Regions from separate parts of the Pseudoalteromonas sp. S3785 genome, predicted to be linked through region 1. Evidence: predicted binding sites of a transcription regulator. Region 1 holds the regulator's gene; each other region holds the start of a gene.
What was found. The regulator sigma-54, encoded in region 1, starts transcription at its own class of promoters, with help from an activator protein. The targets are predictions, from matches to a motif close to GTTGGCACGNNNNTNGNNT.
Positions count from the first base shown of each region.

Region 2: the regulator sigma-54 is predicted to act here: its motif matches at 5,190-5,208, upstream of CWC17_RS13980 (DUF2726 domain-containing protein).
Region 3: the regulator sigma-54 is predicted to act here: its motif matches at 4,858-4,876, upstream of CWC17_RS16020 (BON domain-containing protein).

Region 1 covers NZ_PNCT01000005.1:38,566-49,521, forward strand. The annotation lists gene CWC17_RS01645 (capsular polysaccharide export protein, LipB/KpsS family) at 1-503, shown strand, start outside; gene CWC17_RS01650 (DUF5522 domain-containing protein) at 541-891, opposite strand; gene CWC17_RS01655 (hypothetical protein) at 935-1,261, shown strand; gene CWC17_RS01660 (class 1 fructose-bisphosphatase) at 1,384-2,352, opposite strand; gene CWC17_RS01665 (zinc-dependent metalloprotease) at 2,508-4,937, shown strand; gene mgtE (magnesium transporter) at 4,984-6,342, opposite strand; gene CWC17_RS01675 (HPr family phosphocarrier protein) at 6,481-6,753, opposite strand; gene rapZ (RNase adapter RapZ) at 6,794-7,639, opposite strand; gene CWC17_RS01685 (PTS sugar transporter subunit IIA) at 7,659-8,111, opposite strand; gene hpf (ribosome hibernation promoting factor) at 8,116-8,403, opposite strand; gene CWC17_RS01695 (RNA polymerase factor sigma-54) at 8,431-9,930, opposite strand; gene lptB (LPS export ABC transporter ATP-binding protein) at 10,000-10,725, opposite strand; gene lptA (lipopolysaccharide transport periplasmic protein LptA) at 10,722-10,956, opposite strand, start outside.
Region 2 covers NZ_PNCT01000054.1:7,261-18,216, reverse strand. The annotation lists gene CWC17_RS14000 (peptidoglycan DD-metalloendopeptidase family protein) at 1-1,149, opposite strand, end outside; gene tyrS (tyrosine--tRNA ligase) at 1,529-2,728, shown strand; gene CWC17_RS13990 (cobalamin biosynthesis protein CobD/CbiB) at 2,785-3,729, opposite strand; gene mtnN (5'-methylthioadenosine/S-adenosylhomocysteine nucleosidase) at 3,730-4,437, opposite strand; gene CWC17_RS13980 (DUF2726 domain-containing protein) at 4,557-5,150, opposite strand; gene folE2 (GTP cyclohydrolase FolE2) at 5,266-6,186, opposite strand; gene arcB (aerobic respiration two-component sensor histidine kinase ArcB) at 6,413-8,731, shown strand; gene arcA (two-component system response regulator ArcA) at 8,746-9,462, opposite strand; gene CWC17_RS13960 (HAMP domain-containing sensor histidine kinase) at 9,953-10,956, opposite strand, start outside.
Region 3 covers NZ_PNCT01000069.1:571-11,526, forward strand. The annotation lists gene CWC17_RS15995 (bifunctional diguanylate cyclase/phosphodiesterase) at 1-1,339, shown strand, start outside; gene CWC17_RS16000 (transporter substrate-binding domain-containing protein) at 1,355-2,062, shown strand; gene suhB (inositol-1-monophosphatase) at 2,217-3,020, opposite strand; gene CWC17_RS16010 (VOC family protein) at 3,453-3,869, shown strand; gene CWC17_RS16015 (LiaF domain-containing protein) at 3,938-4,594, opposite strand; gene CWC17_RS16020 (BON domain-containing protein) at 4,912-5,478, shown strand; gene CWC17_RS16025 (YqaE/Pmp3 family membrane protein) at 5,544-5,702, shown strand; tRNA gene CWC17_RS16030 (tRNA-Ile) at 5,972-6,048, shown strand; partial or broken gene CWC17_RS16035 (DUF4437 domain-containing protein) at 6,373-7,193, opposite strand; gene CWC17_RS16040 (LysR family transcriptional regulator) at 7,337-8,290, shown strand; gene CWC17_RS16045 (methyl-accepting chemotaxis protein) at 8,442-10,322, shown strand; gene CWC17_RS16050 (5-carboxymethyl-2-hydroxymuconate Delta-isomerase) at 10,384-10,713, opposite strand; gene CWC17_RS16055 (CreA family protein) at 10,881-10,956, shown strand, end outside.

The DNA of each region.
Region 1 (10,956 bases):
AAATGCTATACGATGAGGTTATAAGCGCAGTGAAGGCGTTAAACGATCCTAGTTTAAAGGTCGTTTTTAAAGAACACCCCTCATGGCATAAGCATTACACTCATTTATACAATAAGGACCCCATTGGGTTATTTGCAAACGGGAATAAAACCTGTGAACTTATTGAATGCGCAGAGGCGGTAATAACAATCAATTCTACGGTAGGTTTAGAAGCGTTGTTATTAAATAAGCGTGTTATTACTGTAGGACAGGCCTGTTATAATATAGAAGGCTTAGTTAAGCATGCGGGTACTCGCGAGGAATTAGCTGCTCAAGTAGCAGAGGTCGCTCACGGTTGGTATTTTAATGCGCAGCTGCGCGATAAGTTTTTTTGCTATTTAAAACATGTTTATAGTGTGCCGGGCGTTTGGAAGCACGCAGAGGAAGAACATATCAAAGCAATCGAGTTACGTTTTAAAGGGGCAGATAAATTTACTCAATTCAGCAATATCGCAGCTGATTAGTTCTTTCAGTTGCGTATTAATTATTAACGTGTGTGATTTACCCATAGGGGCAATTTTTACAGCCATTTTTACAGCACGTTCCTCGTTTTAAAAAATACCACTTACTAAACACCATGTAGCCACTTTGCATGGTGTAATCTAGCCCTTCTATTAAGTGGTCATTACCTCTAAATTTTTTAGCAAACTCAATTTGTGCTTTTATTGGCTGCGTATAAATATGCGCTAAATAAGCGTTTATTTCATTAAGTGTACATTGCGGGCATAAACAGCTTGTTGCTGACTCTTCAAGCGGTAAAATAGCAGGTAATTGATTACACCAACATGCGTTTATATCGTTTACATTACAATCAAGCGCAGTGTGACATTGTGAGCAGTTTAATCTCGTCATTTTAACTCTTATCAGCAGTGGGGCAGCAAGAATAACAAATATTATGAATATACAAAAAGCATTGGCCGAATTTATTACTTTTGGTGAGCAAAGAGATGATGCTATTAGCGTGATTATCTCTACTCCCGCAAAGGAAAGCGCCCCCCTTTATACACTCACAAAACCGATATTGATTCACGTGCTAACACGCTGTGTAAATAACGAAATAGAGCTGGATGATTTAGAGTTATGGGCAAATGTTGTTGATTCTAGAGATGATATAGATAGCGGCGAATACGAAGGGGTTATTTTTGCGCTCAGTAATAGTGAGCAAATGGGAGAGCTTGATCGCCAAAAGCTTGAAAAATTATTGGCATTATTAAAAGAGTAGATATTTAGGCTTATTCACATTTTTAGATGTGGGCTTATTGCAGTTATATGTAGCGAATACATAAAAAAGCCGCATTTAAATTAAATGCGGCTTGGTATTTTATTTTTTAACTGACAAAGTGTTTACTTGTGGTATCCCAAGCATGTTTCTACTTCGTTTTTAGAGCCTAATATGACTGCCACACGCTGGTGGATTGCATCAGGTTGAATATCCATAATTCGCTCAGTACCCGTTGAGGCTATACCACCGGCTTGCTCAACTAGCATAGCCATGGGGTTGGCTTCGTAAAGTAAGCGTAGCTTGTTGGGTTTATTCGCATCTTTAGTGTCGGTTGGGTAGGTAAATAAACCACCACGGCTAAGTACACGGTGCACATCGCCAACCATGGCAGCAATCCAGCGCATGTTAAAGTTTTTAGCGCGTGGACCCGTATCGCCAGCGAGTAAATCATTAATATAGCGTTGCATTGCTGGTTGCCAATGACGTTGGTTAGACGCATTAATAGCAAATTCGTTGGTATCAGCAGGAATAGTGGCAAAATCTTGTGTTAGTAAAAAGCTACCTTGGGTTTTATCTAGCGTAAACATGCGTGTGCCTTTACCTGTAGTAAGTGCAAGCATAGTTGATGGGCCGTAAAGTACGTAACCTGCAGCCACTTGTTTGTGGCCAGGCTGCATAAATATACTTTGATCGGCGGCATCTGAGCCTTCAGGCGCTTCCATAATCGAAAATATAGTACCAACCAGTGAATTTATGTCGGTGTTTGATGAGCCGTCAAGGGGGTCAAACGCCACAATGTATTTAGCGTCTTGGTTACCTGCAACTGTGTAGTCTTCTTCTTCTGAGGCGATGGCTTTAACTGCCCCAGACTCCAGTAAAATATCTTTAAAAAGCTGATTAGAGAGTACATCGAGCTTTTTTTGTGTTTCACCTTGAATGTTTTCATCAAGCGTTGACCCTAATACGCCAGAAAGCGCACCTTGGCCAACACGAAACGATATTTCTTTACATGCTGCTAAAATGGTTCTAATTAACGATAAAAGTTCTCTAGGGCAACCGTCTTCTAGTAATACGGGTGGGAGTCTACGCATTCTATTTTCCTGATAACGTGTACTAGCTAATCTAAATGTGAGAGAGATTAACTTAGTGCGCTGAATTTCGTCTTAAATACCTGTATTGTTTAAATAGCACTGTAATAATGGTGCTACCTAATCGTACTTAAAACGCCAATAACAAAGATAAGATTATGAAAAAAATACCACTAATAAGTTACATACTCTTTACTGTGCTGTGCTCTATCATAACCCAAGCGCACGCAGCAATTAAGTCTATAGATGAATTTACTGCGCAAATGAATCACTTTCCAGGGTACTTTTCGTTTTATTACGATACGCAAAACGGCAAAGTGTTCTTAAAAGTAGATAAATTAGAACAGCAATTTTTACTTCAGCAGAGCTTACCTTATGGAGTTGGCTCAAACGATATTGGTCTAGATAGAGGCCAACTTGGTAATACGCACCTTGTGCAGTTTGAGCGTTTTGGCAATAAAATAATGCTGCGCGCTGTAAATACTTACTATCGTACTAATACCAATAATAAAGCCGAGCAACAAAGTATTAAAGAGGCCTTTGCATCTAGTATCTTAGCGGGCTTTAAAGTTGTTGCACAAGATAAAACCAGCGCATTGATTGACTATACACCTTATTTATTGAGTGATGTGCACGGGGTTAGTCGAAAATTAGCTGCACGTAAACAGGGTAATTTTAGCCTTGATGAATCACGCAGTGCTGTGTACATGAGTCGCTCGAAGGCGTTTGTAAAAAACACCGAGCTTGAAGCTGTATTAACGTTTAAAGGCACAAAGCCGGGTAAATTTGTTCGCCAAGTGAGTGCCGACCCGTTCGCACTTACGGTGCATATGCATCACTCCCTTATTAAATTACCCGATGATAATTACACGCCGCGCAAATTTGACCCGCAATCAGGGTATTGGAGTATTGAGCATAAAGACTATGCCGCTGCGCTTGATGAGTCCATGTTTGTGCGTTACATACCGCGTCACCGTTTAGCTAAAAAAGATCCAACTTTACCGATAAGTGAGCCCTTAGAGCCTATTATTTACTACCTAGACCCAGGCGTTCCTGAGCCAGTTAAAAGTGCCTTAATAGAAGGCGGTAAATGGTGGAATGATGCATTTAGTGCTGCTGGTTACAAAAACGCATTTGTAATAAAAGTACTGCCGAGTAATGCAGACCCTATGGATATTCGTTATAACGTAATTCAGTGGGTGCACCGTGCTACACGTGGTTGGTCATACGGAAGCTCTGTAATAGACCCTCGCACAGGTGAAATATTAAAAGGCCATGTTACGCTAGGTTCACTGCGTGTGCGCCAAGATATATTAATAGCCGAAGCACTTGCTGCTCCCTATTTAAAAGGGGACGAGGTAGCTAAAAACCTACAAGCAATGGCGCTTGATAGAATCCGTCAGTTAAGTGCCCACGAAATTGGTCATACACTGGGCATTGCACATAACTTTGCAGCCTCGGTGGGAGATAGAGCGTCAGTTATGGATTACCCGCACCCACTACTTAGCTTTAACGAGCAAGGCGAGCTTGATGTAACCCGCGGCTATGTAAGCGGTATGGGTGTATGGGATACCCAAGTTATTAAATATGGTTACAGCGACTTTACTAATCAGGACGAAAACGCTGAGCTTGCTGCAATAATAAAAGAGAACAAAGCCAAGGGCCTTGAATTTATATCTGACAGTGACGCACGCGCTAAGGGCGGGGCACACCCTACAGCGCACTTATGGGATAACGGTACTAACCCAGCGCAAGAGTTACTTAGAGTGCTTGATGTACGTAAAAAAGCGCTTTCGCAATTTGGCATTAACAACATTAAAACGGGCGATGCTCTTTCGCAGTTAGAAGAAAAACTTGTGCCGCTCTATTTATTTCATCGCTATCAAGTAGAGGCTGCAGTTAAACTTATAGCAGGGGTTAATTACGAGTACGAAACACGCGACAATTCACCTGTTAAGGGCGCACAAGTGGTTGCAAAAACTCAGCAGCAAGAAGCGGTAAATGCTATTTTATCCACATTAAAACCCGCTAATTTAATTTTGCCCGAGTCGGTGTTAGCGCTTATTCCGCCAAAGGCCTATGGGGAGTCTAAATCGCGCGAAAGCATAACTGGACGCACAGGTTTAACACTTGATGCAATGGCTTTACCAGAAGTCGCTGCACAGCATAGTTTATCTTTATTATTAAACCCACAGCGTTTAAATCGTTTGGCTCAACAACAAGTGCGTAATTACAATTTCTATAGCTTAGATGAGTTGCTTGAGCAGCTTTACAGTCACGTGTTTAATGTGTCTTCACCTAATACGATGAAAGGTAAAGTCACTCAACGTGTACAGTTTTTAACTGCAAAAAATATAGCCGATTTAGCGGCAAGCGATAAAGTAAGCCCAGAGGTGCAAGCGCAGTTACGTTACTACTTAGTTAAGTTGAGTGATGAGTACAATCAAAACTCAATGCTGAGTAACACCAGTGTCGGCGAAAGCGCGTTTAAGCAGTATTTAGCAGAGCAAATTAAACAGTTTATAAAAGCTGGTAAGTGGCCTGAAAACTTTACTAATTTACCAATGCCACCAGGCTCACCAATATAATTTTACGTTTTAACTAATAGTGGCTACTTAACCTAGGGTTAGGTTGCTAAATAAGTAGCCACGTTGCTGTGCCTAAAAAGGCAAAAATACCAACAATATCAGTCACAGTTGTTAGTACAACACTGCCGGCAAGTGCAGGGTCTATGTTCATTTTTTTCAATAAAATAGGAATACATGCGCCAGCAACACCCGCTACTACAAGGTTCATAAACATAGCAAATGCGAGCACGCCGCCAAGCATAAAATCCCACTGCCAAAGTGCAATTACACCAGCGATAAGTAATGACCAAATAATCCCGTTTAATGCGCCTATGGCCAATTCTTTAGCCATTAAAAAACGTTGGTTAGTTTGATTAATATGCCCCACAGCTATACCGCGAATAACCAGTGTTAAAGACTGACTACCTGCTACACCGCCCATTGAGGGCACTATGCCATTGAGTACAGCTAAAATAGGGAGAATGTCTAAGGTACTTTCAAAAAAGCTGGCCACAAAGGCAGCAGCCAGGGCGGTAAGTAAGTTAACGCCAAGCCATACTGAGCGTTTTTTTGAACTTTTTAAAACAGGTGCAAAGGTATCTTCTTCATCATCAAGACCCGCTAAGCTTAATAAGCTATGCTCAGCATCTTCACGTATAACATCAACAATATCATCAATGGTGACACGCCCAAGCAAGTGTGCGTTATCATCGACTACCGGTGCCGATATCCAGTTGTGGCGTTCAAATAATTGAGCGACCTCACTTTCATCCATCGAAATTGGGATAGACTCACAGTCTTCATCCATTAAATCTTGAACAATTTTTTCAGGCGGATTAGTTAAAAGCGTACTAAGAGACAATGCACCTAAAAAGCAGTTGTGCTTATCAACAACGTATAAATCATCAGTGCCTTCTGGTAGCTCGCCTCGTAGCCTAATATAACGCAGTACAACATCAAGTGTAACATCTGGGCGAATGGTCACCGTATCGGTGTTCATTAGCGCGCCTGCAGAGCGTTCTTGGTAAGATAAAGCCTGTGTCGCCCGTTCACGGTCTTGCGTGTCCATCGCGCTAACCACATCTTTATACACGGTGTCAGGTAGGCTACGTAGTACTTCACCTAAATCATCGTGGCCCATATCCTCAGTGGCGGCGGCAATATGTTCAGGTTCCATTTGTGCAATGATACCTAAACGTACATCTTCAGAGAGCTCTTCTAGCACGTCCCCTTGTACATCTGGGTCAACCAGCTGCCAAAGCATGCGTCTAATTTTATGCGGAGAGGATTCAAGTAAAAGGGCAGTATCACACGGGGCAGTTTTTGCTAGCATGCGTCTTACTTGAACAAATTGCCCACTATTAAGTGATTTAGTCACCTGTTTTAGTTGTTGCAGTGGGTAGTCTTGTTCAAACGCTTCTGGCATTGGCATCCTAATTTTTTATATACGAGGGGAGGCGATTAACCGCATTGTGATTAATCTAATTAAACACTATTCATTTACCAAGCTACACAAATCAGGGTATAAAGCGAAAATGTATGAGTAAGCTTGGTAATTAAACGTTTATTCTTGTTCGTTAAATCGCTGTGCGATTAATTGTCCGACCGCATGCAAAGCCTTTTCTGAGTCTGGGCCTTCACATACAACTTTAACTTCTTTGCCTTTACTACTTTCGAGTAGCATTAAGGCTAATACGCTATCACCAGCGGCTTCTTTATCATCTTGATGTAAGGTAATTTTAGCATCAAATTGCACAGCTAATTGCGCAAGGACCGTTGCCGCTCTGGCGTGTAAGCCTAATTTATTTTTTATTAAAAACGTGTCTTCACAACGCATAAATTACTATACCTAAACTGAACAGGTTATTATTTTAAGGTTACTTTTCTTGCTCACGGTGCCTAATTTTTACATTTGGATGTGTCATTGCAAAGCTCTCACCTATAGTTTGGGCTAAATAAACCGAGCGGTGTTGTCCACCCGTACAACCTATTGCAATAGTCAGGTAGCTGCGGTTATTGCGCTCTAAGTGTGGTAACCAAGTTTGTACAAATGTTTGAATTTGCCAAGTAAATTTTTGCACTATGCTGTGGTTTGCCAAAAAGTCTTTTACAGGTTGATCAAGACCTGTAAGCGGTTTAAGTTCAGGCTCCCAATGCGGATTTGGCAAAAAGCGAGCATCAAATACATAATCAGCTTCTTTAGGTATGCCGTGTTTAAAACCAAACGATTCAAACGTTACAATTAGTTGTTTATCTTTTTTTCCGAGTATTTTTTCGCGAATTGACTCAGCCAATTGGTGAACACTTAAATCAGTCGTATCAAGCATAAAGTCTGCGCGGGTTACAAGTACATCAAGCAGCTCTTTTTCTTTTTTTATTGCTAAGTCGAGCGGCAATGAATCGATGGATAAAGGATGTAATCTGCGTGTTTCTGAAAAACGTTTTATGAGTGTTTGATCATCACTGTCTAAATAAAACAGAGTGGGTTTAGCAAAGTCCGGTAGGTATTCAAGAATATCGTTAAACTCGTCTTGCTCTTTGGGGATATTACGAACATCGATACTAACAGCTATTTTGTCATAGTTATCTGAAACACTACGTACTAAAGAGGGCAGCAGGTTGACCGGGATATTATCTACGCAATAATAACCTAAATCTTCAACCACGCGTAAAGCAACCGATTTACCTGAACCGGAACGGCCGCTTATGATTATTAACTCCATTTATAGCCCTTAGTATTTACTACGATTGATCAACAATTACTTGATACAGTTCTGCATCGGTTTTAGCGCTTCGCAGCTGTTTGCAAAATTCTTTATTGCTCAGTTTATCAGCTATGGTTGCTAGAGTCTTTAGGTGCTGCTGGTTATCGCCATCTGGTACGATGAGTGCAACAAAAATATCAACAGGACAGTTATCAATAGCATCAAAGTTTACAGGCTTGTCACTAACGAGTACTAACGCAAGCGGTTCTTCTACGCCACCCATTCTACCATGCGGAATTGCGATACCGCGGCCAATACCCGTACTACCTAGTTTTTCTCTGCTGGCTAGCGCATTAAGAATATCCTGTTGTGGTAAGTAAGGGAGCTTTTCATGAGCAAGCTCACTGATAAATTCTAAAATTCTTTTTTTACTACTAAAAAGGACCGCAGCTTTGCTGCAGTCCTGGCATACTAATGTACTTAATTTCATAATATTAGTGTCTAGCAAGCTTCTCTTTATGTTTTATGACTTGACGATCGAGCTTGTCAATCAACGAGTCTATAGCAGCATACATATCTTGGTGCTCTGTTGAGGCAAATAAATCTGCGCCGCTTACATGAATAGTCGCTTCTGCTTTTTGGTTGAGTTTTTCTACATCGAGAATGACATGCACATTGCTAATATGATCTGAGTGCCTTTCTAGCTTTGCAAATTTATTATTTACATAGTCTCTAAGTGAATCAGTTACTTCTACGTGACGACCAGTTAGGTTTAGTTGCATAAGCATTTCCTCTTTGTTTTTTACGTCTTATATCAAACTCTTTCTCTGATTTGACGGTGGAATAGCTAGCGATTCACGGTATTTTGCTATTGTGCGTCTAGCTACTTTAATTCCTTGCTCTGCCAATATATCCGCAATTTTACTATCACTCAATGGTTTGGCTGAGTTTTCCGCGGCAATTAGCTTTTTAATTAAGGCACGTATTGCGGTTGACGAACATTCGCCACCGTTTTCGGTGCTTACGTGGCTTGAGAAAAAATATTTAAGCTCAAAAATACCACGTGGCGTATGCATATATTTTTGCGTAGTAACACGCGAAATTGTTGATTCGTGCATTTCTACCATTTCAGCAACATCGTTTAAAACCATTGGTTTCATGGCTTCGGGGCCATGTTCAAAAAACGCTTGTTGCTGTTTTACAATACAGTTTGTTACTTTTAGCAGCGTGTCGTTTCTGCTTTCAAGACTTTTTATAAACCATTTAGCTTCTTGCAGATGAGAGCGAATAAACTGGCTATCTCCACTTGATTTTACGGTACGTGACATGGCCGCATACTGACTATTTACGCGTATTTTTGGCATGCTATCTGGGTTTAGCTCTACCACCCAACGGCCCTTAATTTTTTTAACTGACACATCCGGTATGACATACTCAGACTCTTCCCTTACTATTGTGTCTGCAGGTTTTGGGTTGAGGGTATGTATAAGAGTCATGACCTCTTTAAGCTCGTCTTCTTTAAGCTTAGTCTTTTTCATTAATGTACGATAGTCGCGTGCCGCTAATAGATCAATGTGATCGGTTAAGATCATTTTAGTTTGTTCTATAAAAGGGGTGTCTTTATCAAACTGGTTAAGCTGAATACACAAGCACTCCTGTAAGCTCCGCGCGGCTATACCTACAGGGTCGAATAATTGAATACGTTTTAAAACGGCTTCTATTTCATCCAGTTCAACTTCAACGTCGTCATCGTTTTCTTGGTTAAAGCTTTCTAAAATCTCTTCACAACTTAGCGTTAAAATACCCGAGTCATCTACAGCTTCTACAATGGCTATAGCAATGGCTTCGTCAGTTGGGCTAAAAGGAGTAAGCTGAAGTTGCCACATTAAGTACTCATGTAGCGTTTCAGTAGAGGCGCCCTGATAAATAGACTCATCTTCTGGCATTGGGCCTGAGGATGCCGCAGGGGCTGCACTCATGTACTCATCCCAAGTTACATCCATCGCCATATCATCGCTAACAGTGTCTTTATTTAAAGCTTCACCACTGTCTTGCTCGTATTCACTGGTTGTATCATCAGCCGATGCGCTTACGGTTACATCATCCGTATCTGCTTTTTGTTCATTTTTTCCAGCCGACTCTTCCGTGTAATCTTGCTCTTCTACTTCTAATAGCGGGTTGCTATCAAGTGCTTCTTGTATTTCTTGCTGGAGATCCAATGTACTGAGCTGCAGCAAGCGAATCGCTTGTTGCAATTGTGGAGTCATTGTAAGTTGCTGGCCCATGCGCAGCTGTAATGATTGCCTCATGTATCTCTAACAATCCTTTTATGTTGTTATAATTAATATTAGCAGATGCTTGTAGGTGTGGCTTAAATGTTACAGCCTAAATTGCTCGCCTAAATAAACATCGCGTACAGTTTTGTCATTTAATACGTGTTCTGGGGTGCCAGATGCAATTAGCTCCCCATGAGAAACAATGTAGGCTTTTTCACAAACATCAAGGGTTTCTCTTACATTGTGATCGGTAATTAATACGCCAATGCCACGATTTTTAAGATGTTCTATTATTTTCTTTATATCTAACACTGAAATCGGATCAACACCAGCAAAAGGCTCATCCAACAAAATAAATTTAGGGTTCGCTGCGAGTGCTCTGGCTATCTCTACACGGCGGCGTTCGCCACCAGAAAGTGCCATACCTTGGCTATCACGTATATGTTGAATGCTAAATTCATCAAGTAAGTTGTTAAGCGTTTCTTCTCGCGCGGCTTTATTTAGCTCTTTGCGCGTTTCTAAAATAGCCATTAAATTTTGATAAACTGTTAGCTTTCTAAATATAGATGACTCTTGCGGCAAATAGCCAATGCCTAAGCGAGCACGACTGTGCATAGGTAATAACGTTATATCGTTATCATCAATAGATATTTTACCTTTGTCGCTAGGTACTAACCCTACAATCATGTAAAAGGTGGTGGTTTTACCTGCGCCATTAGGGCCTAATAAGCCCACTATGCTGCCGGCTTCTACCTCAAGGCCTACATTTTTTACAACTTGGCGGCCTTTATAGCTTTTTGCTAATAGTTCTGCTTTTAAGGTGCTCATGGTTGACCTTCGTTACCTGTTTTTTCTTTAATATTTGCTTCAACAGGCACTAAAATTGTGTGGACACGATCCGTTGAGTTTTCGTCTTTTTCTGCGCTAATAAGTTGCTGCTGCATATCGTAGGTAATACTTTTAGCATTAATTTTTTGACCGGCTTGCGCGACTTCGGCATCCCCAACAAGTGTTAAAAAGCGCTTTGCTACGTCGTAACGTACTTCGTTTGCACTGGCA
Region 2 (10,956 bases), on a different contig from region 1:
TAGGTGCGCGCCGGTTACACGGCCGGTAGCACCCACAGTACCAATTTTGTCACCTTGTTTAACCTTTTGCCCTGTTTTAACAAGCTTTTTGTTAAGGTGTAAGTACTTAGTTACATACTGCGTGCCGTGGCTTATAAATACGTAGTTACCATTGTACTTACTGTAGCCTGCTTTAATTACTTTACCGTTACCTGAGGCTACAACCGGTGTACCTGTACGTGCTGCGTAATCAATACCACGGTGCGCTCTTACTTGCCCAGTTACTGGGTGTAAACGACGTGGGTTAAAGCTCGAGCTAATATACTTAAAGTTTACCGGCGCACGTAAAAATGCTTTTTTCATGCTGCGGCCTTCAGGCGTATAAAAGTTTCCATCGGTATGGCGAATAGCCGCATAACGCTGGCCTTGGTTTATAAATTCTGCAGCAATGATTTTACCAGTGCCAATAAACTCGCCATCAACATAATGCGACTCGTAAATTAGCCCAAACTGATCGCCCTTACGAATATCGTTGGCAAAATCCACATCCCAACCAAATATATCAGCAAAGTTCATTATTTGGCGCTCGCTTAAGCCTGCCGCAATTGCTGAGGTCCAAAAGCTGCTAGAAATTTCGCCACCGGCTGTTTTGCTCAGTGTTTCTATTTCTTTGCTATCTATTGATGTGTCGTAATTACCTTCGTCATTTAAGGTAACAAACAAAGTATCTGTTTTTGAAATAACATAACGAAGCTGCGCTAAATCGCCGTTTTCTGCTGTTGCAAAACTCAGTATTTCACCTGGATGGATTTTAGTCAGTTTGCGTGTTTCAGCATTGGTGTTAATTAGTTTATGAAGGGTTTGCGCTGAAAAACCAGCACGCTTGAAGATAATTGCTAAATTATCGCCGTTTTTAACTTGGTGATCGACTAAGTCGTATTCTGGCAGCTTTTCTGCTGCTTCTGGCGAATTTAATTCAGTTAATTTTTCGTTGTCTTCAACTTTAACTTGTAACTCGTAACGCTTACCAATTTCTAGTGCATTTGCACTATTGTCTTTGGATGCAGTCGCTTTTTCTGAAGGAAGAAAGGCTAAGCCAACAATAGCAGAAACCAAACCTAGAATAAGCAATTTGTGTTTTTTGGGAAGCGTGTTAACCACGTGAACCATAACGTGCCTTTTCTGCTGTCGTGAAAATAAAATGGATATTAATGCAGGATATACGTAATAAGGTACGAATACTAGTAAATATAGCTAAAAGCCCCGCAATTGTTAGTAAATTAGCAATTTATGATTGTTTAAGTTTATCGATTTAAACTGATTCTAAAGTGCGTTAAAATTAGTACTTAAACACCATTTCTAATTGCCTAGCACAGTAAGACTAAGTTTATTAAGTTTAGTTGCATTATTCGCATAAAAAATTGTTTTAATTAGGTAGAAATTTGTTATGTTAGCAACATAAGTGCTTTTGGTTTAAATCTGTTTTAAACCCTTATGTAGCAAGTCATCTAGTTGCCCCTTCGTTGGCAGAATTTTGGAGTAATACACAGTGGATTTACAAACCGCTCTAGCAGAGATAAAACGCGGTGCAGAAGAGATATTAATTGAAGACGAATTAGTTGAAAAACTAAAGTCGGGCAAAAAGTTAAAAATTAAAGCGGGTTTCGATCCTACCGCGCCAGATTTACATTTAGGTCACACTGTACTAATTAATAAAATGAAAACCTTTCAAGATTTAGGTCATGAGGTTATTTTCTTAATTGGTGACTTTACAGGCATGATTGGCGATCCGACAGGCAAAAATGTAACACGTAAACCACTGACTCGTGAAGATGTACTTGCCAATGCAGAGACTTATAAAGAGCAAGTGTTTAAGATTTTAGATCCTGCAAAAACAACGGTTGCCTTTAACTCTCAGTGGATGGAAAACCTAGGCGCTGCGGGTATGATTAAACTTGCTGCCAATCAAACTGTAGCGCGCATGCTAGAGCGTGATGATTTTAAAAAGCGTTATGGCAGCGGTCAACCCATTGCTATTCATGAATTTTTATACCCACTTGTACAAGGTTGGGATTCGGTTGCACTTGAGTCAGACGTAGAGCTTGGTGGTACCGATCAGCGTTTTAACCTTTTAATGGGGCGCGAGCTTCAAAAAGTAGAAGGTCAAAAGCCGCAAACAGTATTAATGATGCCGTTGCTTGAAGGCACAGACGGCGTTCAAAAAATGTCTAAGTCGCTAGGTAATTACATTGGTATTACGGATGCGCCAAACGATATGTTTGGTAAAGTAATGTCGATTAGTGACGTACTTATGTGGCGTTATTACGATTTACTAAGCAGCTTATCAATCGAAGAAATTGCAGCGCAAAAACAACGCGTAGAGCAGGGCACTAACCCGCGTGATATTAAGATTGAATTGGCGAAAGAATTAATTGCCCGTTTCCACAGTGAAGAAGCAGCACAAGCTGCACACGATGACTTTATCAAACGTTTTCAGAAAAAAGCGCTACCAGATGAAATCCCTGAGCTGACTATCACCATTGCAGATGAGGGTATTTTAATTGCTAACTTACTTAAAGAAGCTAATTTAGTAGCCAGTACATCTGAAGCAATGCGCATGATTAAGCAGGGCGCAGTAAAACTTAACGGTGTAGATAGAATCACTGATACTAAGCTTGAGGTAGCAAAAGGCACAACCGCTATTTACCAAGTAGGTAAACGTAAGTTTGCGAATATTACTGTTGCGTAAGCGCAGTTAAAACTAAAAAACCAGCTTAGGCTGGTTTTTTTGTGCGCGTTAAAAAACTAAATAAGCTTTACAATTTCAATGCTGATAATGACTAACAGCCAAAATACACGTGCTTGATTTAACCTATTAATTATTACGGGCACATCATCGGGTGATGGCAGTCTATCAGTACCAATTCGCATTTTATTAAAGCGCTTACCAAAATAAACTGCAGGGCCGCCTAGCTGTACGCCCATAGAGGCGGAGCACACACTTAAAATCCACCCTGTATTTGTTTGATAAAAATGTCTGCCATAGTGCTTTATGTAATGCATACTTTGTTTACTGGCTTTGCTTGCGGCAATGGTTAATGCAAGTATGCGTACGGGGATAAATTCGATTACAAACAAAAGTATTTTAAGCGGTTTTAAAAAATGGCTGTTAGGTGATATATCGGCGCGCCACGTGTGTTGTATTAAAGTGAGGAGCCGATACGCTAAAGCGTTAATTGGCCCAAGCAATAAAAATATAAATATAACGGTAAAGTAATTGCGAGCTGTGCGTAAAATTAAGCTTTCAATTAAGGCTTTCATGATACCTGGCGCTGAGAGCTTATTAACCTCTCGGGCAAGCAGTGGCTTTACAAGTTCTCGCGCGGTAGATTTTTGGTTTTGTTTTACGAGCTTGGCAACACGCAGGGCTTTTTTTTCAATCGCTTTGCTTTCAAGGCACAAATATAAAATGAGGCCCGCTAGCAGCTCAGGATAAAAGGCAAATTCAAGCAGTAACACAATAATAATAAGAATAACGCTTAAAACTAGCGTACAGGCAAGAGTGGAGGCTAAATAAAGGTAGTTTTTAGGCTCATGTGGTTTATAAACCCGTTTTCCTATAGCACTAAATACAGCGGTTAATACTGTATTAGGGTGATACCAGCTTTTTAACGGGAAAAAGCGCTCAGCAAGGAGCGCTACAAAAAAGGCAATAAAGTCCAAATGGTTTTGAACAATATTGCTTAGCATTTACAGCGTAACTTTTGTTAGTTTTTCCAATAGTGCAACAACCATTTTTGATGAATTGATTGATGCAGTCTCTAGGTATTCTTCAAACGATTGCGGCGACTCTTTTCCAGCAATGTCAGACATAGAACGAATAACAACAAATGGAGTATTAAGCGCAAAACATGTTTGTGCAATAGATGCACCTTCCATTTCTACAGCTAGCATTGTTGGAAAGTCGCTACGAGCTTTATCAATACGCACAGGGTCACACATAAATGAATCACCGGTACAAATTAAGCCTACTAAGGTTTTTACTTCGCTGATTTGGGCAATGGTCTGCTCGGCAGCTTCAACAAGTTTTGGGTGTGCGGCAAAGCCTGCAGGCATTTGTGGAACTTGGCCAATTTCGTAGCCAAAAGCAGTTACATCTACATCGTGATGACGTACTTCTGAAGAAATAACAACATCGCCAACACTTAATGAGGGATCAAAGCCACCGGCAGAGCCTGTGTTAATAACACAATTAGGATTAAAGTTATCAATTAATAACGTGGTTGCAATAGTTGATGCCACTTTACCAATACCCGATTGCACAAGCGTTACTGTGTTACCAGCCAATTCGCCTGTGTAAAAAGTAAACCCTGCTTTAGTTAGCACTTGTGGGTTTTGCATTGCTTCACGTAAAATTTTAACTTCTGGCTCCATTGCGCCAATAATACCAACATTCATAGTGTTTGATTCCTGAGTTTGAATACGTAGATTATACGTGAAGTTAGCAATAAAAAACAAAAAAGCGAGCTGTTTTACGGCTCGCTTTAAATACTTTTAGGAGAGTATTTAATTCTATTTTAAATTTCGGCTAAGGCAGTTGTTTGCGCTTTAGCCTGAGAAGGTGACAATACCGCAGGTTTGCTGACGCGATTACGAGTTGGGCGAGCCGATTGCACGGCAGGTTTGCCTATTTTAAACATAATTGCATCGCGCACCTCAGAAGGACGGTAGCCTGATTTTACTTTCATACGAATATGTGGAATGCCTGCTGACTCTAGAGCACCGTTTACAAACCAGTCGCGCTGAGCTTTGTGGCCATCTTTGTTGGCATTATTAACTAAATCGACTGCAGCCACTATCGTCATTTTTTCTTTATCGACTAGCACAAAATCGAGTTGTTTATTTTTAGCTTTAGCTAAAGCTGCACGTTTTGATTTAGCAGATAGCCCTTGCTTACAGTCGATGACATCGATAAGTTTGACGCGGCTTACAATTTTATATTGATCGCCTACCGCACGCTCTAAAAGATTTAAAAATGCACCCTCAACCTGTGTAAACACGGTTTGTTTGCGGGTAAAAGGATACGGGTTTCCGCCATCATCATTAAATTTTGACGCAACCACAGAGGCCCCAACCACTAATACTAAAATTGATAATAAAGCGAATTCCATACGGTAACTCCATAACAACAAATTGACACTGCTCAAACAAAGCAATTTACGTGCCTAAAAATTTGGTGTTATGCGTTAATTACCGTATGTATTTAGTATTAATGCAGCGCTGATATTAGGCTTTGTAGCCGCCCTCAATACCTTTGACGGCAATAGCAACCGCATCATGTGCATGAAGTGATTCATAGTGATTAATTTGCAGCCAGTAATCACTATAATTATTATGCTCAAGTACCGCTTTAATTTTGCGAGCAGCGTCTTCACAAAACATTAAATTTTGACCGTTAAGGCGGGCAAACTCTTGCTCATCTTCGCGTTTTACTGCCGCTTGTACAGGCGTTTTTAGCTCTGATTCTAAAGTATCAATTAAATTGACTACGTCAAACTCACTAGTGGTGCTATCTAGCTTTACTTTTACGTTTGCTATTGAGCGTTGTGAATGCGGTGTGGCTACAATGCCTTGCGTAGTGCCTAACCAGTCTAATACATCTTTTTGATTCAATGTTTCTTGGCTGAATTTTTCGCTAAATGCATTTTGAATTAGCTGGCGAGCAAGTGCTGCAGAGCACGGGCAAGTCGATGAGTAAGTAACATCAACGCTTAGCTCAAAATTAATTACGCTATTTTCAATGGTACTGGTTAGGGTAATTGGGTAGCTTTTCCAACCCGCTTTTCCACTTAGTAACGATTTACGTCGCAGCGGTAGCTCAAATTTAAACTCTATTTGGGCTTTGTCACTTAACCCTTTATGGCTGGTAATAAAGGTATCGAGTGCTTGTGCTAAGGTTTGTGGGTTAACCTGTTGCTCTGTTGAGAGTAAATCAAGCGCTAAAAATAAACGCGACATATGAATGCCTTTAGCGTCTTCTTTATGCAAATTAACAAAGGCACGCGCTTTTGCATTAACGGTAACGGGTGCTAAATCTTTCGACTCAAAAATAAATGGCAGTTCTATTTCGCCCATACCAACCCAGTCTAACTTACCTGTTTGTAAGGCGGGAGCCGTATCTGCTATATCGGGCATGTTGGTTTGCATGTGCGCTACTCGTTATTGATCATAATAAAGCGCAGCATTTTACACTAAATAATTTATTGCTGAAATGATGAGTTTAACAAGTAGGCAAAAGTAAACATGAAAATTTTCTGTTTTTGTCGCACAACATGAATATAGCTAATAGAAAAATGCTAATATTTGCTGCACTATGCGTTTGACTATTAAGAGGCACTTTTTATTTATGCCTAGTAACGAGATACACTGACCTATGACCGATTCTTCTTTGAGCCCTTGGGCTCGAGTACTTTCTAGTTTAATAACCCGCTTTGGTGAGTTAAAAACCGCGGCAATGTGCTATGCGCTTTTATTAGGCGTGTCGCTTATATTGTCGAGTATGTTTTATTATGTGGCACTGGGTGAGGTTAATTTAGTAGATATTTTAGCTGTGGTATTTTTTACCGCGGTTGTATCTCCTTTTATGATCAGTATTTTACTCAATTCGATTAGGCAGTTAGAAGCCTCATACGCTTATTTAGACAGCGCCACAAAACAAGAAAAACTATTAAACCAAACATTAAAAGATAATATTAACCGCCTTAATATTGAGATAGATGAGCGAAAAATGGCGTTTCATGCCAAGCATCGCGCTATTGAAGAGCTACGCCGTGAAATCGCGGAACGTAAAAAAACTCAACAAGAACTTGCTCAACAAGGCATGCTTCTTCGCTCTATTGTCGACTCTTCCCCCGATTTATTTTATTACCGAGATAACAATGGTGTGTTTGCCGGCTGTAATAAAATGTTTGAAGAGGTTATGGGCAAAACCAGCGCCGAATTAATTGGTAAAACCGTAGAGCAAATTTTTCCAAGCTACTTTTTAGCAGAAGTACTCAGAACCGATAAACAAGTAGAGCAAACGCATCAAGCCCTTACAATTGACGTTGAATACATGGTTAATGGCGAAAACCGCTGGTTTGAGCTGCGTAAGTTACCCTTTATAAACGATCAAGGGGACTACATAGGTTTATTGGCGTTCGGGCGTGATATAACTAGCCGTAAAGAAGCCGCACAAGCGCTTGAAACAGCCTATAAGGATAAAGGTAAGTTTATAGCAACGCTTAGCCATGAGCTGCGCACACCATTAAATGGCATTGTAGGCTTAACCCGAATGCTACTTGATACAGAGCTTAATAAACAGCAACGTAGTTGGTGTAATACAGTGTTTTCGAGCGCTGAAACGTTAGGTAATATTTTTAACGATATTATAGATTTAGATAAAATAGACCGAGAGCAGTTAGATATAGCAACCGACTCAATCAACGTTTCAGACTTTATAAACGATGTAGTGAACTTTGCCGGGTTAATTGCGGAGCAAAAGGAGCTTGAATTTTCAATTGAGCGAAATGGCACATTAGATGTTTATGCACTCCTAGACCCAACGCGTCTTCGCCAAGTAGTGTGGAACTTAATTAATAATGCCGTTAAATTTACCCAGCATGGCGAGGTAAAGCTCACATGTAGCCGAGAAGAGCGAAGTGATGGCCCATGGCTTGAACTTAAAATATCAGACACAGGACAAGGGATCCCAGACGATCAACTCTCGCGCATATTTGATATGTACTACAAAGCGCCTGACCTCAGCGGTAAAAATGCGATTGGTTCAGGTATAGGTTTAGCTGTAACCAAAGCGTTAGTGAGTGCAATGAAGGGGACTATTTCGGTAACGAGTAAAGAAGGTGAGGGTAGCTGCTTTACCGTAAATATACCGCTTAGCTTATGTGTAGCGCCTACCGAGCAAAGCTATGAAGGTAGAAGTTTATACATATTACTTGTAGAGGATGTGCCATTAAATGCCGAAATTGCGACTAACTTGTTAGAGCAGCGCGGCCATGAGGTGATTTGGGCCGAAACGGGTGAAGATGCACTTTCGTTTGTAGAAACCGAAGACGAGCTTGATTTAGTACTACTTGATATGCAACTGCCCGATATAAATGGTGATGAAGTGGCAAGACAAATACGTGCCGATAGCCACTTTGATAAATTACCTATTGTTGCGCTGACCGCGAATGTACGTAGTGCCGAAGAAGACCTAGAAGGTATATCGGTGCAAGGGGCGCTTGCTAAACCAATTAATACAATAAAGCTTGATAAGATGCTCGCTGATTTGTTCGATATTCAACAAAGTGAATCAGGCAAGCCACTGCTAACCGTGAGTAAAGAAGCGCTTGAGGGCATTAATGCAGGTGTGCTTGATGTTGAAACCATTGAAGACTTTGTAAACTCTATGGGGCTTGAAGTATTTAAGCGCAGCAGTGGTTTGTTTGAAAAACTAAACCCGCAATATCAGCAAGAGCTACAAAGCGCGTTAAACCAAAGTGATAGGGAAGAGTATAAATCGGTGGCGCATAAGCTTAAAGGTGCTGCGGGCTCGGTAGGATTAAACGATGTACAGTTACATGCTAAAAAGATGGAACACGGTGCGCTTGATGAATCAAATGAAGTATTAAAAGAGTGGTTAGATATACTTGCAGATAAAATAAATGAAGGACAAAGTGCCCTTCATTCTTTTTTACAATTATTAGAGTAAGCGGTTTACTCTAATTAAGCGTCGATTTTACCAATAAAGCGGTAACCTTCACCATGGATGGTGCTGATTAGCTCAGAAGTAGAATTATCACTTTCGAAGTGCTTACGAATACGACGAATTGTTACATCTACCGTACGGTCATTAGCGCGAAGCTCGCGGCCAGTCATATGTTTAATAAGTTGCTCACGGCTAAAAATACGCCCAGGAGAGTCAAGCATTAAACGAAGAGCGCGGTATTCACCTTTAGGTAAACGCTTAGCATCACCATTTGGTGATGTTAAACAACGGCTATTTTCGTCAAGCTCCCAACCGTTAAATGTAATTACACCGTTAGTTTCAAGCACTGACTCTTCGCCGCCTAGCGCAGTACGAGTAATTAAGTTGCGAGCGCGTATAGTCAATTCACGAGGGTTAAAAGGTTTAGTGATGTAATCATCAGCACCAATTTCTAAACCTAAAATACGGTCTACGTCGTTATCACGGCCGGTTAAGAAGATTAAACCGACTTTGCGTTTTTGGCGTAATTCACGTGCTAAAATTAGCCCGTTTTTACCCGGTAGGTTGATGTCCATAACTACAAGATTGACGTCATCATTATTTGTAAGCTTGTCATGCATATCATCGCCATCAATGGCTTCAATAACTTTGTAACCTTCAGCTTCAAATAAACTCACGAGGTTTAGTCGAGTTACGTCTTCATCCTCTACGATTAGAATGACTGGCGTTTGCATTATTAATTAACCTTTTTGGAATATTTTATTTACAAAAAATCGAATTTTAACTAAATAATTCGATTACTAGAGATTATAGGATTATACCCAAATGTTAACAAGAAAAAACAAGTTGGATAAAAATAAAACAGTAGGGGTGTTCCAAACTAACCAAAAGGCATTGTGCAAAAACTACTGTTTAATGATATATAACGGATGCAGCTTTTTGAATTATGAAAACGAAGCCATTTCCTTTAATAATTGATACATCCACCAATCACTTAAAGGTACTAAAAATAATCGCGCAAATTCAAAACGGAATTATATCATTTTATAACCTTTCATCAATGTATGTGATACTGCAAAAGCAATAAAGTTCATAAATTGTATCGTCCAATTATTAGATCAAGTTAAATAATTAAACATGAAATATCACATGCTCTCTCTATAAGGTCATTAAATAGTAATTCAAGTAAAAAGCGTAAATAAATACTCTTTTTTTAAACACTTTTTATGGAATTGTAATAACAAAGCGTACGCCGGGTTTTGCATCTAGGTCATACTGTATATGCCCGCCTAGCGCTTGGGTTACAAGGTTGTAGACCAAATGCATACCTAATCCACTGGCTCCTTGGCCGCGCTTAGAGGTTACAAATGGGTCAAATATCCTATTTTTGACATTTTTATCAACGCCTTTACCGTTATCTGTGTAGATTATTTTTATTTGAGGACCTGTAATTTCTATATCAAACTGGATTTCGTTATTTTCACTACCCACAAACCCATGAATAGCTGAGTTTAAAATAAGCTGTTGAAATATTTGTTGTAGAGGTTCTGATTTACTTTCAATGGTTAGGTCACTTGGGCAATTGATCACAACGTTAGGTTTGGACTTTATCAACTCTGATTGAATCGACATCAACACGTCAGATATTAATTTATGGATATTTACATGGGTTTTAACCCCGTCATCTTGAATTACAGCTACCTTTTTAAAGTTAGAAATAAGGTCGGCTGCTCGATTTAAGTTTCGATAAATTAAATCAAGATTTTCAATACCTTCGTCTATAAAGCGTTTTAATTGGTTAGAAGTAAGGGATTTATTATCAAAGCTAAGCTGAACATCGGCAAGTTTGTCGCGCAATAAGGTTGAACCCGTGATACCTAAACCTATAGGGGTGTTAACCTCATGCGCCACCCCAGCTACCATTTGTCCTAACGAAGCCATTTTTTCGTTTTCTACTATTTGCTCTTGGTATTGATGCATTCGCTCAAGGGTTGAAAGTAATTCTTGGTTTGCCTCACGCAGGGCTATTGTTCTTTGATTTACCTTTTCTTCTAAGCTTTGGTTGAGTTGCTTTATTTCTAGTTTGTCTTTTTCATGGCGCTCTATTTGCTTACGCGTACGTGTAAGCATGATATTTAAGCTATTTGATAAGGCTGTAACCTCTTTTACTTTAGTCGCAGGGGCGCGTACATCGTAGTTGTGGTTTTTTGAAACGTCTTGTAGTAATC
Region 3 (10,956 bases), on a different contig from region 1:
CATTGATGACTTAGGTGCTGGTTACTCGGGGTTAAAGCAATGGTCTGAACTCTGCCCCGACTTTGTAAAAATAGACCGTTACTTTATTGATCATTGTGATGAAAGCGAAGTTAAAAAAGAATTTTTGAAATCAATTACGGTACTTGCAAAAGCAACAAACACCGCAGTCATAGCCGAAGGCATAGAAAGAGTGGAAGAGCTTGCCTATGTTAAAAGCTTAGGAATAGCAAATGTACAAGGGTTTTTACTGGAAAAACCAAACACAACCCCCAGCCTTGATTACAGCTCAGCGCAATTACAAGCATTAAACTTTAAGCAGTCAAATAATACATTTGATCAATCAATGGCGATTGGTTGGCTTGCTATTACACAAAAAGCAATAGGCAGCGAAACCCTTTGCAAAGATGCCCATACGCTATTTGAAAAAGACAAGTCTGTGATGAGCCTAGCGGTGTTAAATAAAACTGGCCAGCCTGTTGGATTACTCCATAAAGATCAGCTTACAGAAGTGTTTGCCGCGCCTTATGGCCATGCTCTTTACGACAAGTGCCCCGTCACCGATTTTATGGATAAACAGCCTTTAGTGGTGGATGAAAATCAGCTTCTCGACGCCGTGAGCCAGCAAATTACAGAGCAAGACTTTGATATTTGTCGCCACATTGTGATCACGCGTGATGGACGTTACCTTGGGCTTGCCCCCTTACGTGATATTTTAAAACACATAACAGAAGAAAAAATTCGTCATGCCCAGCATGCTAATCCTTTAACCATGCTCCCTGGCAATGTGGCGATTAATGAGGCAATAGAGCAACGGCTACGCTCTCAAAGTGCGTTTTCGCTGGCTTATATAGATCTTAATCATTTTAAGCAATTTAATGATTTATACGGCTATGCCAGTGGAGATAGTGTGATCAAGTTATTGGCAGATGTAATTGTGCAAGCCTGCGAAAACAGTGCTGACTTTGTAGGACATATAGGTGGTGATGACTTTATGGTGGTGTTTGCTCAATCAGATGCTGTGCATATTTGTAATACCATAATTGAGCAATTTGAGCTGCAATCACGCACTTTTTTTACGCCTGAGCACATTAAGAGCAAAGGTTACTGGGCTACAAATCGTGAGGAAGAAAAGCAATTTGTACCTTTACTAACGTTATCAATTGGCCTTGTGGAGCCCGACTTACAGGAATGTAAAAACAGCCATCAAGTTGCAGCGTTGGCAACAGATGCTAAAAAAGAGGCTAAGCGGTATCGCCATAGTTATTTGTTTATATGCAAGCGCAGAAAACCTGCGCCAGCCCTAGTGCGCCTAGCACCAGAAAATAAACAGGTAGTATAAAAATAGGTAATTATTATGTTGCCATTAAAAATTGTCGTTGGTGGGTTAGCTTTATTTGCAATTAGCTTTTTTACGCATGGGGTTGAAGTTGTTAATGTTGCTCAAAAGCAAAGTGTGCAAAATGCACGCGAAGAATACCTAAGTGATCTATTAACACGCGCGCTAGAGCGGGCCAATTATCCTGTAGATATAAAAATGCAGCCAGTGAGCTTGCAGCAACAACGTGATTTAATTGAGTTAGATAAAACAGGGTTAGATATTTATTGGAGCATGAGTAGCCCCGAGCGAGAGACACGGGCAATAGCGGTTAAAATACCCTTATTTAAAGGGTTTATAGGTAAGCGCGTTTTGCTAACCAGTAAAAAAAATGTTGGAAAATTTAAAGGTATTACTACTTTAGCGCAGTTAATGGAGCTTTCTTCAGTGCAAGGGCATGATTGGCCAGATACAAAAATAATGGCCTATAACGGCTTACCTGTAAGGCCGCTGAGTAACTATCAAGCTATGTTTACGCTTACCAGCCGGGGACGAATCGATTATTTTCCACGATCATTTATCGAAGTTAATTCTGAATCGGTTGCTAATGCACAAAGTAATTTAGTTATTGTGCCTAATTTATTTATTAGTTACCCCACGGGTATTTATTACTTTGTTGTTAGTAGTAAACCTGCTTTAGCTCAGGCTATAGAGCGGGGGCTAAAAAAAAATGCAAAACAGTGGTGAGTTTGATGCGTTATTTGATGAGTATTTTGCAAAAGATATAAACTCACTCCCTTTTACAAAAGGCTACGTCACAGAATTAAAGCTTGATAACCCGTACTTTTAAAACAAAAAAGGAGCCACAGGCTCCTTTTATTATACAGTTAACTACACTTTATTAGCGAAGTAACGACTCAGATAATACCGGGCGAATTTCGCGGATAATTGCTTGAGTAAGCTTAGGGGCACCACAAATAATGTTGCCGCTATGGTTGTAGTTAATACCACCTGCAAAATCAACAACCATGCCGCCAGCTTCTTTTACAAGTAATTCGCCAGCTGCTGTATCCCAAGGTTTTAAACCAATTTCAAAAAAGCCATCAACACGGCCCGCGGCTACATATGCCATATCAAGGGCAGCAGAGCCTGCACGGCGAATGTCTGCAGTGTGTACAAATAAAGCTTTAAATGCATCTGAGTATGCATCTAAGTGATGCTTTTGTTTAAACGGAAAGCCTGTTGCTAAAATTGAACCAGCTAACTCTACGGTTTTAGTCACACGTAAACGTTTGCTGTTTAGTTGTGCGCCTTGGCCACGAGATGCAGTGAAAAGTTCGCCACGAATTGGATCGTAAATTACAGCTTGGTCTAAACGACCTTTTACTTTAAGTGCGATAGAAACCGCGAAATGAGGGATACCCTTGATGAAGTTAGTTGTGCCATCAAGTGGGTCAACAATCCATTGGTAATCTGCATCTTTGCCTTTGTGCTCACCTAGCTCCTCACCAACAATGCAGTGGTCTGGGTAAGATTTTAAAATTGTATCACGAATTACGGCTTCGGCTTCTTTATCTATGTTGGTCACTAAATCGTTAGTGCCTTTTTGTTGAATTTCAACTTTTGATAAATCTTCACTTGCGCGAAGTAAAATTTTGCCTGCGTTGCGCGCAGCGCGAACCGCAATGTTTAACATTGGATGCATGGTATTACCTTTGGGTTGTAAAAGAACGTTTATATATTTAAGCCGGCGTATTTTAGCGACTTTTGCCATAAAGTAAACAATAAACCCCAAATACTTTTGTGTGTTTTTTGTACTACCTTGAAACACCTATATATTTATTCATTTAAAATTTTATAAATAACTTGAGCTTTGGGTAATAAACCTATCTCCAGCTGCTATTTTTAGTGCTAACAGTGCTGATTTTACTTGCAATAGGCCTGCTCTTGATACGTGAATATGCCTTGTTTTCATTGTAAATATCTGGCCAAAGAAAATAAATTCAAACATCACAATAGTTCATTATATTAGTAAATATCTTAGTCGGGGGGCGGGTAAAAAAATAAAAAAGTGCTTTACCTAAAGTTAGCTTGAGGTTTTATCTTGTTTTTAAGCAATCAACTAAGGTAAATAATAATGAAATTAGAACACGTACATTTAGTAGTAAACGATATAGACGCAATGCTTACATTTTACCGAGCAGCGTTTCCATATTGGTCAATTAGAAGTGAAGGTAACAACACGTGGTATGGCAAACCCAAGCGCTGGGTACATTTTGGTGACGATAATCACTACATGGCTATAAGCGACAACGGCGAGCATAAAAACAGAGATTTGACAGGGCATCAAGTCGGGCTAGCGCATTTTGCCTACGTTACAAATAACTTAGACGCTGTTATACAACGCTTAAAAAACGCCGGATTTAGCGCTGATAAAATGGGGGCAGAAAACCCATTTAGAAAAAACGTATACTACTTAGACCCAGCAGGGTTTGAGGTTGAGTTTGTGCAGTATATGAGTGACATTCCAAGCGAGCGAAATAACGACTTATAAAAAGAGTATTAAAGAGAGGACAGAAAAGCGCTCAATAGGGCTTTTCTATCCCCTACACTTTATGTGCACTATTTATTGTTCACGCCAAGCTGCGCTTTTAAGTCATTAGCAAAGCTTATAAACTTTTCTTTTATAGTACGCTTTACTTTAACCTCTACAGAGCCTAATACAGTCCTTCCTTCAATCTGAATTGTGGGGCCTTGGCGCTTATTCAGCGAGGCCGTTTTATTTTCAAAGCTGCCCATTATACAAAACATTTTTGAAACCACATTAACGTGCTCTGGTACGTATATTTCTTCACTTCCAAAATAACAGCTGACGTGAATAGTGACGTGTTGGTGAGTGAATATGGCATCGGTAAAGTCGAGCACAATTGACCCCATATAATTTTGAATATAAATATCTTTAGGCACAACCCATTGGCCGCTACGTTCGCTTGAGCCCAAAATGCTTTTTAACGTTAGGTTTTCATTTTCGCCTTGTTGTGCACTGTAGTTAGGCGCCAACTGAGTTTGTTTTTGAGCAGTATACTGTGTATCGGCATGTAGAGTTAAATCCTCAACTAAGCCAAGTAGAGCCGTGTTGTCGGTTGTATCCATAGCGCTGTCTAGGCGCCTTTCGAAGGCTTCTGCAGATATCTCACCATGGCTGTAATTATAAATAAGTTGATCTATCACTTGCTCACGAACTTGCTCTATTGGGCGGTCTTCAATTTTTACAGACATGGGATTAATCCTTTTATATTTGCGTTATCGTTTTATTAGCAAGCCATATATCAATATTAAAGTTATTAAATATCAATTGCTTACCATTTATTTGAGTTCCGTTTTTTTACTATATTAACGATAGATTAACCAAAACAGCAATATAATCGTTATTTTCACCACTTAAGAAAGTTTTACCTAATAGCCTGTAAATGTTTACTCAGCTGTATTTCTATTTATAGCTCATAAAACGCCTAAGCACATGAATTTAATAAATAAATAAAGTTGGCCTAAAGCTCGCATATATAAAAGTGTCTTTAATCAAAAGGAGAAAGATTATGAAAACATTTAACAAATCTATGATTGCGGCTTTAGTTTTAGGTACTACAGCTATGGGTGCTCAAGCGGGCACTTGGGAAAATGAAAGTAAAGATGCTTGGATTGATGGTAAGGCAGAAACAGTGCTTCTTATGAACACTAATCTAAACAACTTTGACATTAACACTGATGTAAAAAATGGCAAGGTAGTACTTACAGGTAAAGTAAACAGCGACCTTGATAAAGAGCTAGCTGAAGAGCTTGTAATTAGCCTAGATGGCGTATCTGATGTAGAAAACAACCTAACTGTTGTGAAAAACATGGATATGGACGACAAAGATCGTAACACTATGGATGATGACGATAACGACTTAACTGACGCTAAAATCACCACAGTAATTACAACACGTTTCTTATTTGACTCAGAGGTTGACGGTACAGATATCGACGTTGATACCGATAACGGTATAGTTAAGCTTAAAGGTTCAGTTGAATCTGAAGCTGAAAAGCAGCTAGCAGTAAAAATTGCTAAAAATGCTGAAGACGTTCGTGACGTAGTAGATGAACTAACTATCGTTGCTGAATAATACACTATACTAAAAAGCCCAGCTTAGCTGGGCTTTTTGCTTGTCATTTTTAAAGGAGCTACATTATGGATATCATTCGTATAATATTGTCGATTTTATTACCGCCACTGGGTGTATTTTTACAAGTTGGTTTAGGTATGCACTTTTGGCTAAATATTTTACTAACTTTACTGGGTTACTTCCCTGGTTTAATTCACGCTATTTACATTATCGCTAAAAAATAATGTGTGGTGTGTTCAATGTGAGCCGGCCACTTTTTTATAATTATTAAAATTGTAAAAAAGCGGCTTGCATACTTCTGCGTTTATTTTCCCACTATTTCCTGCCTATTCGTATGCAAAAAGATTACTATTTAAGCAGTCAGCTTACTGATTGTTAAAATAAAGGTTTTTGCTAGTGACAAGCCTTAAAAAACTTTTTATACTGCAACCCGCTTTAGTCGCTCAGTGGCTAAACGCTTCAAAAATTAACTACCGCGTAGTTATACAAAGTTGGCCCCTTAGCTCAGTTGGTTAGAGCACACGACTCATAATCGTTAGGTCCCCAGTTCGAGTCTGGGAGGGGCCACCACTTTTAAAGTCACCCTTTAAATATCCTATAGTAATAACATTTCATTCAATGGTTTATAGCTACTTAACCAATATCTTTTAAGATAACTAATCATTTAGCATTTTAGGCAACAAGCTAGAACTGTAACTATAGATTTGCCCCTCTATTTTATATTCTGCAATCAAGAAGATAGTTATCTTGCTAGCGACAGCTGTTATTACAAGTCCTGCGGCTTTTGCAAAGTCACCTAGCTTAACTGCTCGTTATAGCTTTTAAGTATTAATAAATGAAAAAGCGCACTAAACAGTGCGCTTTTTTATGCAATTTACTTTTTATAAGTAGCTTCTAATTTACTTGGTACTTACTATTAGTACGAATGTAAATAGTGGCTGTTTTGTCGCTAGTGTTCTCGATCGTGTGGGTGAAGTTACCGGTTGACTCTACATAGCTGCCTGCGCTTAGGTTTTGCGCTTTATCTTGCTCGCTTGAGTTGTACTCAACGGCGCCGGCTATAACAACAGCACGAAATTAGCTTGCATCTGTTTTTATTTCACCTTTAAAGCCGGCAGGAAGTTTAATCATTGAGCCGTTCATTTCAGCTGTACTTCCCCAAAGGTAGGTTGTTTGCACGCCTTGGGCGTTAATGTCGTTTATATCGCTGCTGTTTAACCATACCATGTTGTCTGCATGTAGGTTTAGCGGGCGCTCGCCATTGTCAAACTGAGCATTAGTTGGTTTAACTAAGTACGGCCCAGAATCGATTTCTAAGTAAATTAAGTTTGTTTTACCATTGGCTGCTGTGGTGTGGTTTTCACCTGCAGGTTGTGTCCAAAATGAACCCGCTGGCATCCACATTTTTTCAGCTGTTGCGTCGTCATTATGCATTTGTCCTTCAATAACGATACCGCGGTAGGTAATGTTGTGAATGTGTGGCGGAGATTCAAAGCCTTTTTTAAAGCGTACTAACATGCCTGTAGCAGTATTGGTTGTGCGATTTCCCCATAAATCTGCAGCGCCTGGGCTTTATCTCCACGCAGTGGGTTTAAGTAACCCCAGTCAATATTGCTAGCGGCAACTACTTTTGATGCGCTTTGCTGTGCTAAAGCTGGCGTTGATATGAGTGTTGCTACCAGTGCAAGAGTAGATGCGTTTAGTAAAAATTTCATTTAAAAGCTCCGCTAAGTTGGTATAGCGCTATAGTACGGCTTAAAATTCAGTCAATAAATGGGCATAAGTTAAATACACTTTCGTAAAAACGTGGATAATAACGTTATAGTTATGCAAGCTGTGAACGTAACAAGAGGGCGTGATGAAAATAGCCGATCTACAGGTATTATTGAAAGTGGCTGAGCTGCAATCCATTACTGCTGCTGCAAAACAATTGGACATGAGCTCATCTGCTGCTAGCGTTTCTTTAAAGCGGATAGAGCAGTCGCTTGGTACACAATTATTTGTGCGCACAACAAGGCAAATACGCCTTACACCTGAAGGGGAGCGCTATTTACCTCTTTGCCAACAGGCGCTTGATTTGTTGCAGCAAGGGCAAGTACTTATTCATGAAGAGCAGCAATCAATTAGTGGTGAAGTACGAATCGCCGTGTCATCCGAAATGGGGCGCAACCTTATGCGGGTGTTGCTTAATAACGTGATGGATAAACACAGCGAAGTGACGCTGCGCTTACAAGCAAGTGACAGCCGCGCAGACTTTTACCGCGATGGTGTTGATGTTGCGCTGCGCGCCTTGACCAAAGAGGCTGCACAGGATTTAAATTTATATGGGTTTAAAATTTGTAACATTGCACATGTGCTGTGTGCCTCGCCTGAATATATTAAAAAGCATGGTGAGCCTTCATCCCCAGAGGATTTAGTGAATCACAATGCGCTGTTATATAAGCTTTATGAGGTAGTGCATGATGGGTGGGAGTTTTATAACGATAACCAAAAATATAAGGTTAAAATGAACAGCGACCGCGCTGTTAACGATGGCGATATAGTCAGACGTTGGTGTATTGATGGCACCGAGATTGCTAAAAAGTCGGCCATTGATGTTGCTCAAGATTTATTAAGCGGAAGGCTTCAAAGGTTAATGGCCGATTACACAGTGCCGCTCACCGAAATGTGGTTAGTACTTCCTAGTAGGCAGCTTATTACCCCTGCTGTTAGGTTAATTCGCGATGAATTAAAACTCACAATAAATGAATTAAGAGCTCAGCTAATAGCTAAAGGCACTATTGATGCGCAAGAGTGGCCAGAATCGCCATAAATTTTAATACGCTTTCATGTGGTTGAAAAAATTAAACTATAGACTTTCTTTTGAATTCTATTTCTCTAATTATTGGGCTTATTGCTTAGCTGATCCTATATTTATTAAGAGCGAATGTTAGTTCAACCTCTTGTACATTTATAGGAATAGTATGTTACTTAAACAAAAAGTCTATATTAGCCTCATTTTAGCCATTGTTGTGCCTTTAGCTGCTTCTACATTTTTATTTTCAAATAGTATCCAAAGTCATATAGGCGATAAACTCGCAAAAGTAGACTTACCTACAGCACTTAGCGAAGTGAAAAGTAAAATTGAGTTAGAGCTTTCTACTCCCATTATTGTTGCTAAAGAAATAGCGCAAAATTCATTTGTTAAACAGTGGATAGCTAACGGTGAATCCGAGCAATCACAAGCTGACTATATAAATTATTTAGCGAGTATTAAAAAGAATAACAAAGCTGTTATTGCTTATATAATTTCTAAAAACACTAACAACTATTACACAGATGCTGGCATATCTAGAAAGATAGATAGAAATGAAGATGTATGGTTTGATCAGTTTTTATCCTCTAACAGACCCTTTGAAATAGCACTGGACATAGATAAAACCACAAATAGCATGGTGGTTTTTATTAACTATGCGCTACAAATTAATGGCGAGCGTACCGCCATTACAGGCGTAGGACGCTCGCTTGATTCTATGATCAACTTAATTAATGAATACCGTATTGGCGAGGCCGGTGTAGTGTATTTGGTTTCTAATAAAGGTGAGGTAATGCTTCACAGTGACAGAAGCAAAATGGGCCAAAAAATTAATATTAACAGTATTAAAAATGGCGCCATTATTAGTAAAACAATGGCCGGTGAAGATTATGTTGTGTCGAGTACACCTATTGAATCATTAGGTTGGCACTTAGTAGCAGAAGTACCCGAGCAGCAGTTATACGGGCCAATAAACAGTGCCATTAATAGCAATTTATTATTTGGTGTGATCATTGCCATTATTGGCTTTGCCCTAGCCAGAGTTTTAGTGTCGCAAATATTTAAACCCATTGAAAATATAACCGCTGCTGTGAGCGCGTTAACTAAAAAAGACGGCGATTTAACTGTAAGGCTGCCCACTAACGATAACAACGAAATATCAGAACTTGCCGCTAACTTTAATTTATTTTTAGAGCAGTTGCATGGCATGTTTAAGCAGGTTTCGGACTCAGCAACCCACGTAAAAAGCATTTCAGAGGATGTGTTAGTGCAGGTACAAGGGGCCGCCAATTTGGCCGAGGTGCAATCATCTAGTACGCAAACTGTGGCGGCAGCCGTTAACGAGATGGAAGTCACCGTACAAGATATTTCAAATAGTGCCAGTAATGCCTCTGACATTGCTTCTTCAACAGAGGAAGCGACCCACAAAGGGGTTGAGTTTGTAAATAGTACGATAAAGCAAATGGAGCTGTTAGAAAACGCCATGGCTACCTCGGTTGCCTCGGTAACTGAGCTTTCAGGGGAAATAAAATCAATTACACAGGTGCTTGATGTTATTAAAGCAATATCGGAGCAAACTAACTTACTGGCGCTCAATGCTGCCATAGAAGCTGCACGGGCAGGTGAACACGGCCGTGGTTTTGCGGTTGTAGCCGATGAAGTAAGAACCCTTGCTATGCGTACTGCAGAGTCGACCGAGCAAATTAATGAAATGATAGACACGTTAAACTCTAAGGCGTCTAGCACGGTGTCGGATATAGAGCTGGGGAGTAAGAATACCTTAGAAAATGCTGAGCGCTTAAAAGTAACCGGCAGTACCTTAACGGGTATTTCTCAAGAAATTGTTACGCTAAGTGAGCTAAATAGCTCGGTGGCTACAGCCACCCGCGAGCAAACATTGGCGACCTCAGAAATTAGCCAAAATGTAGTAATGATTTCTGACTCTGCGCAGCAAACAAAGCAAAATATGAAAACCTCAGAGGAGTTATGCAGCGGGCTAAATGAAGAGTCAAATATATTAAAAGAATTACTAGGTAAGTTTACGCTATAGCAAGGTAATAGGTTTCAGTGAAAAGCGCGCTGTAATTTGGTAACAGCGCGTTTTATAACGCTTAGTTCTTTCGGTAAATCTCGTGTTGAATGTCGTAAATATTAACGCTTAAACTATCAGAGTCTCGGCAGTAGGTTTTTAGACATTCAAGCAAGCTCTCACTCAATATTTGTTTTTGTTCAATCGAGCGCCCAGCCATGATATGCGCCGCAATATGAATAAACCCTTCTTTGCCTTCACCTAGCTGATATTGCTGATAAGCAATTGCGCGGGTTTTAATGGTTTCTAGGTCAAACAAACCACTTTGAAAAGTCGCGTTGTGTACTTTTTCAACAAGCACTTGCGGTAATACAGGAAGATCTTCAGAGTGTTCAATAATAATGTGCGGCATTTACGCGTTTCCTATTATGAGTTACTACGTGGGCGTGCGCGTCATTGTACCAAAGCCTGAACTGCGCGCTAACCCCTGAATAGTCTAAATTTAGTTGTATTAATTTTTGATGGTAGTATAAAAACAGTCACGTGAACCTTCGCTTATAAGCAAAATTAAGGATTAATATGAAATTACCATACCGCTTTAAACGTTTAGCTGTGCTCTTAGGTGCAGTGGTTACTTTAAGTGCCTGCTCAGATG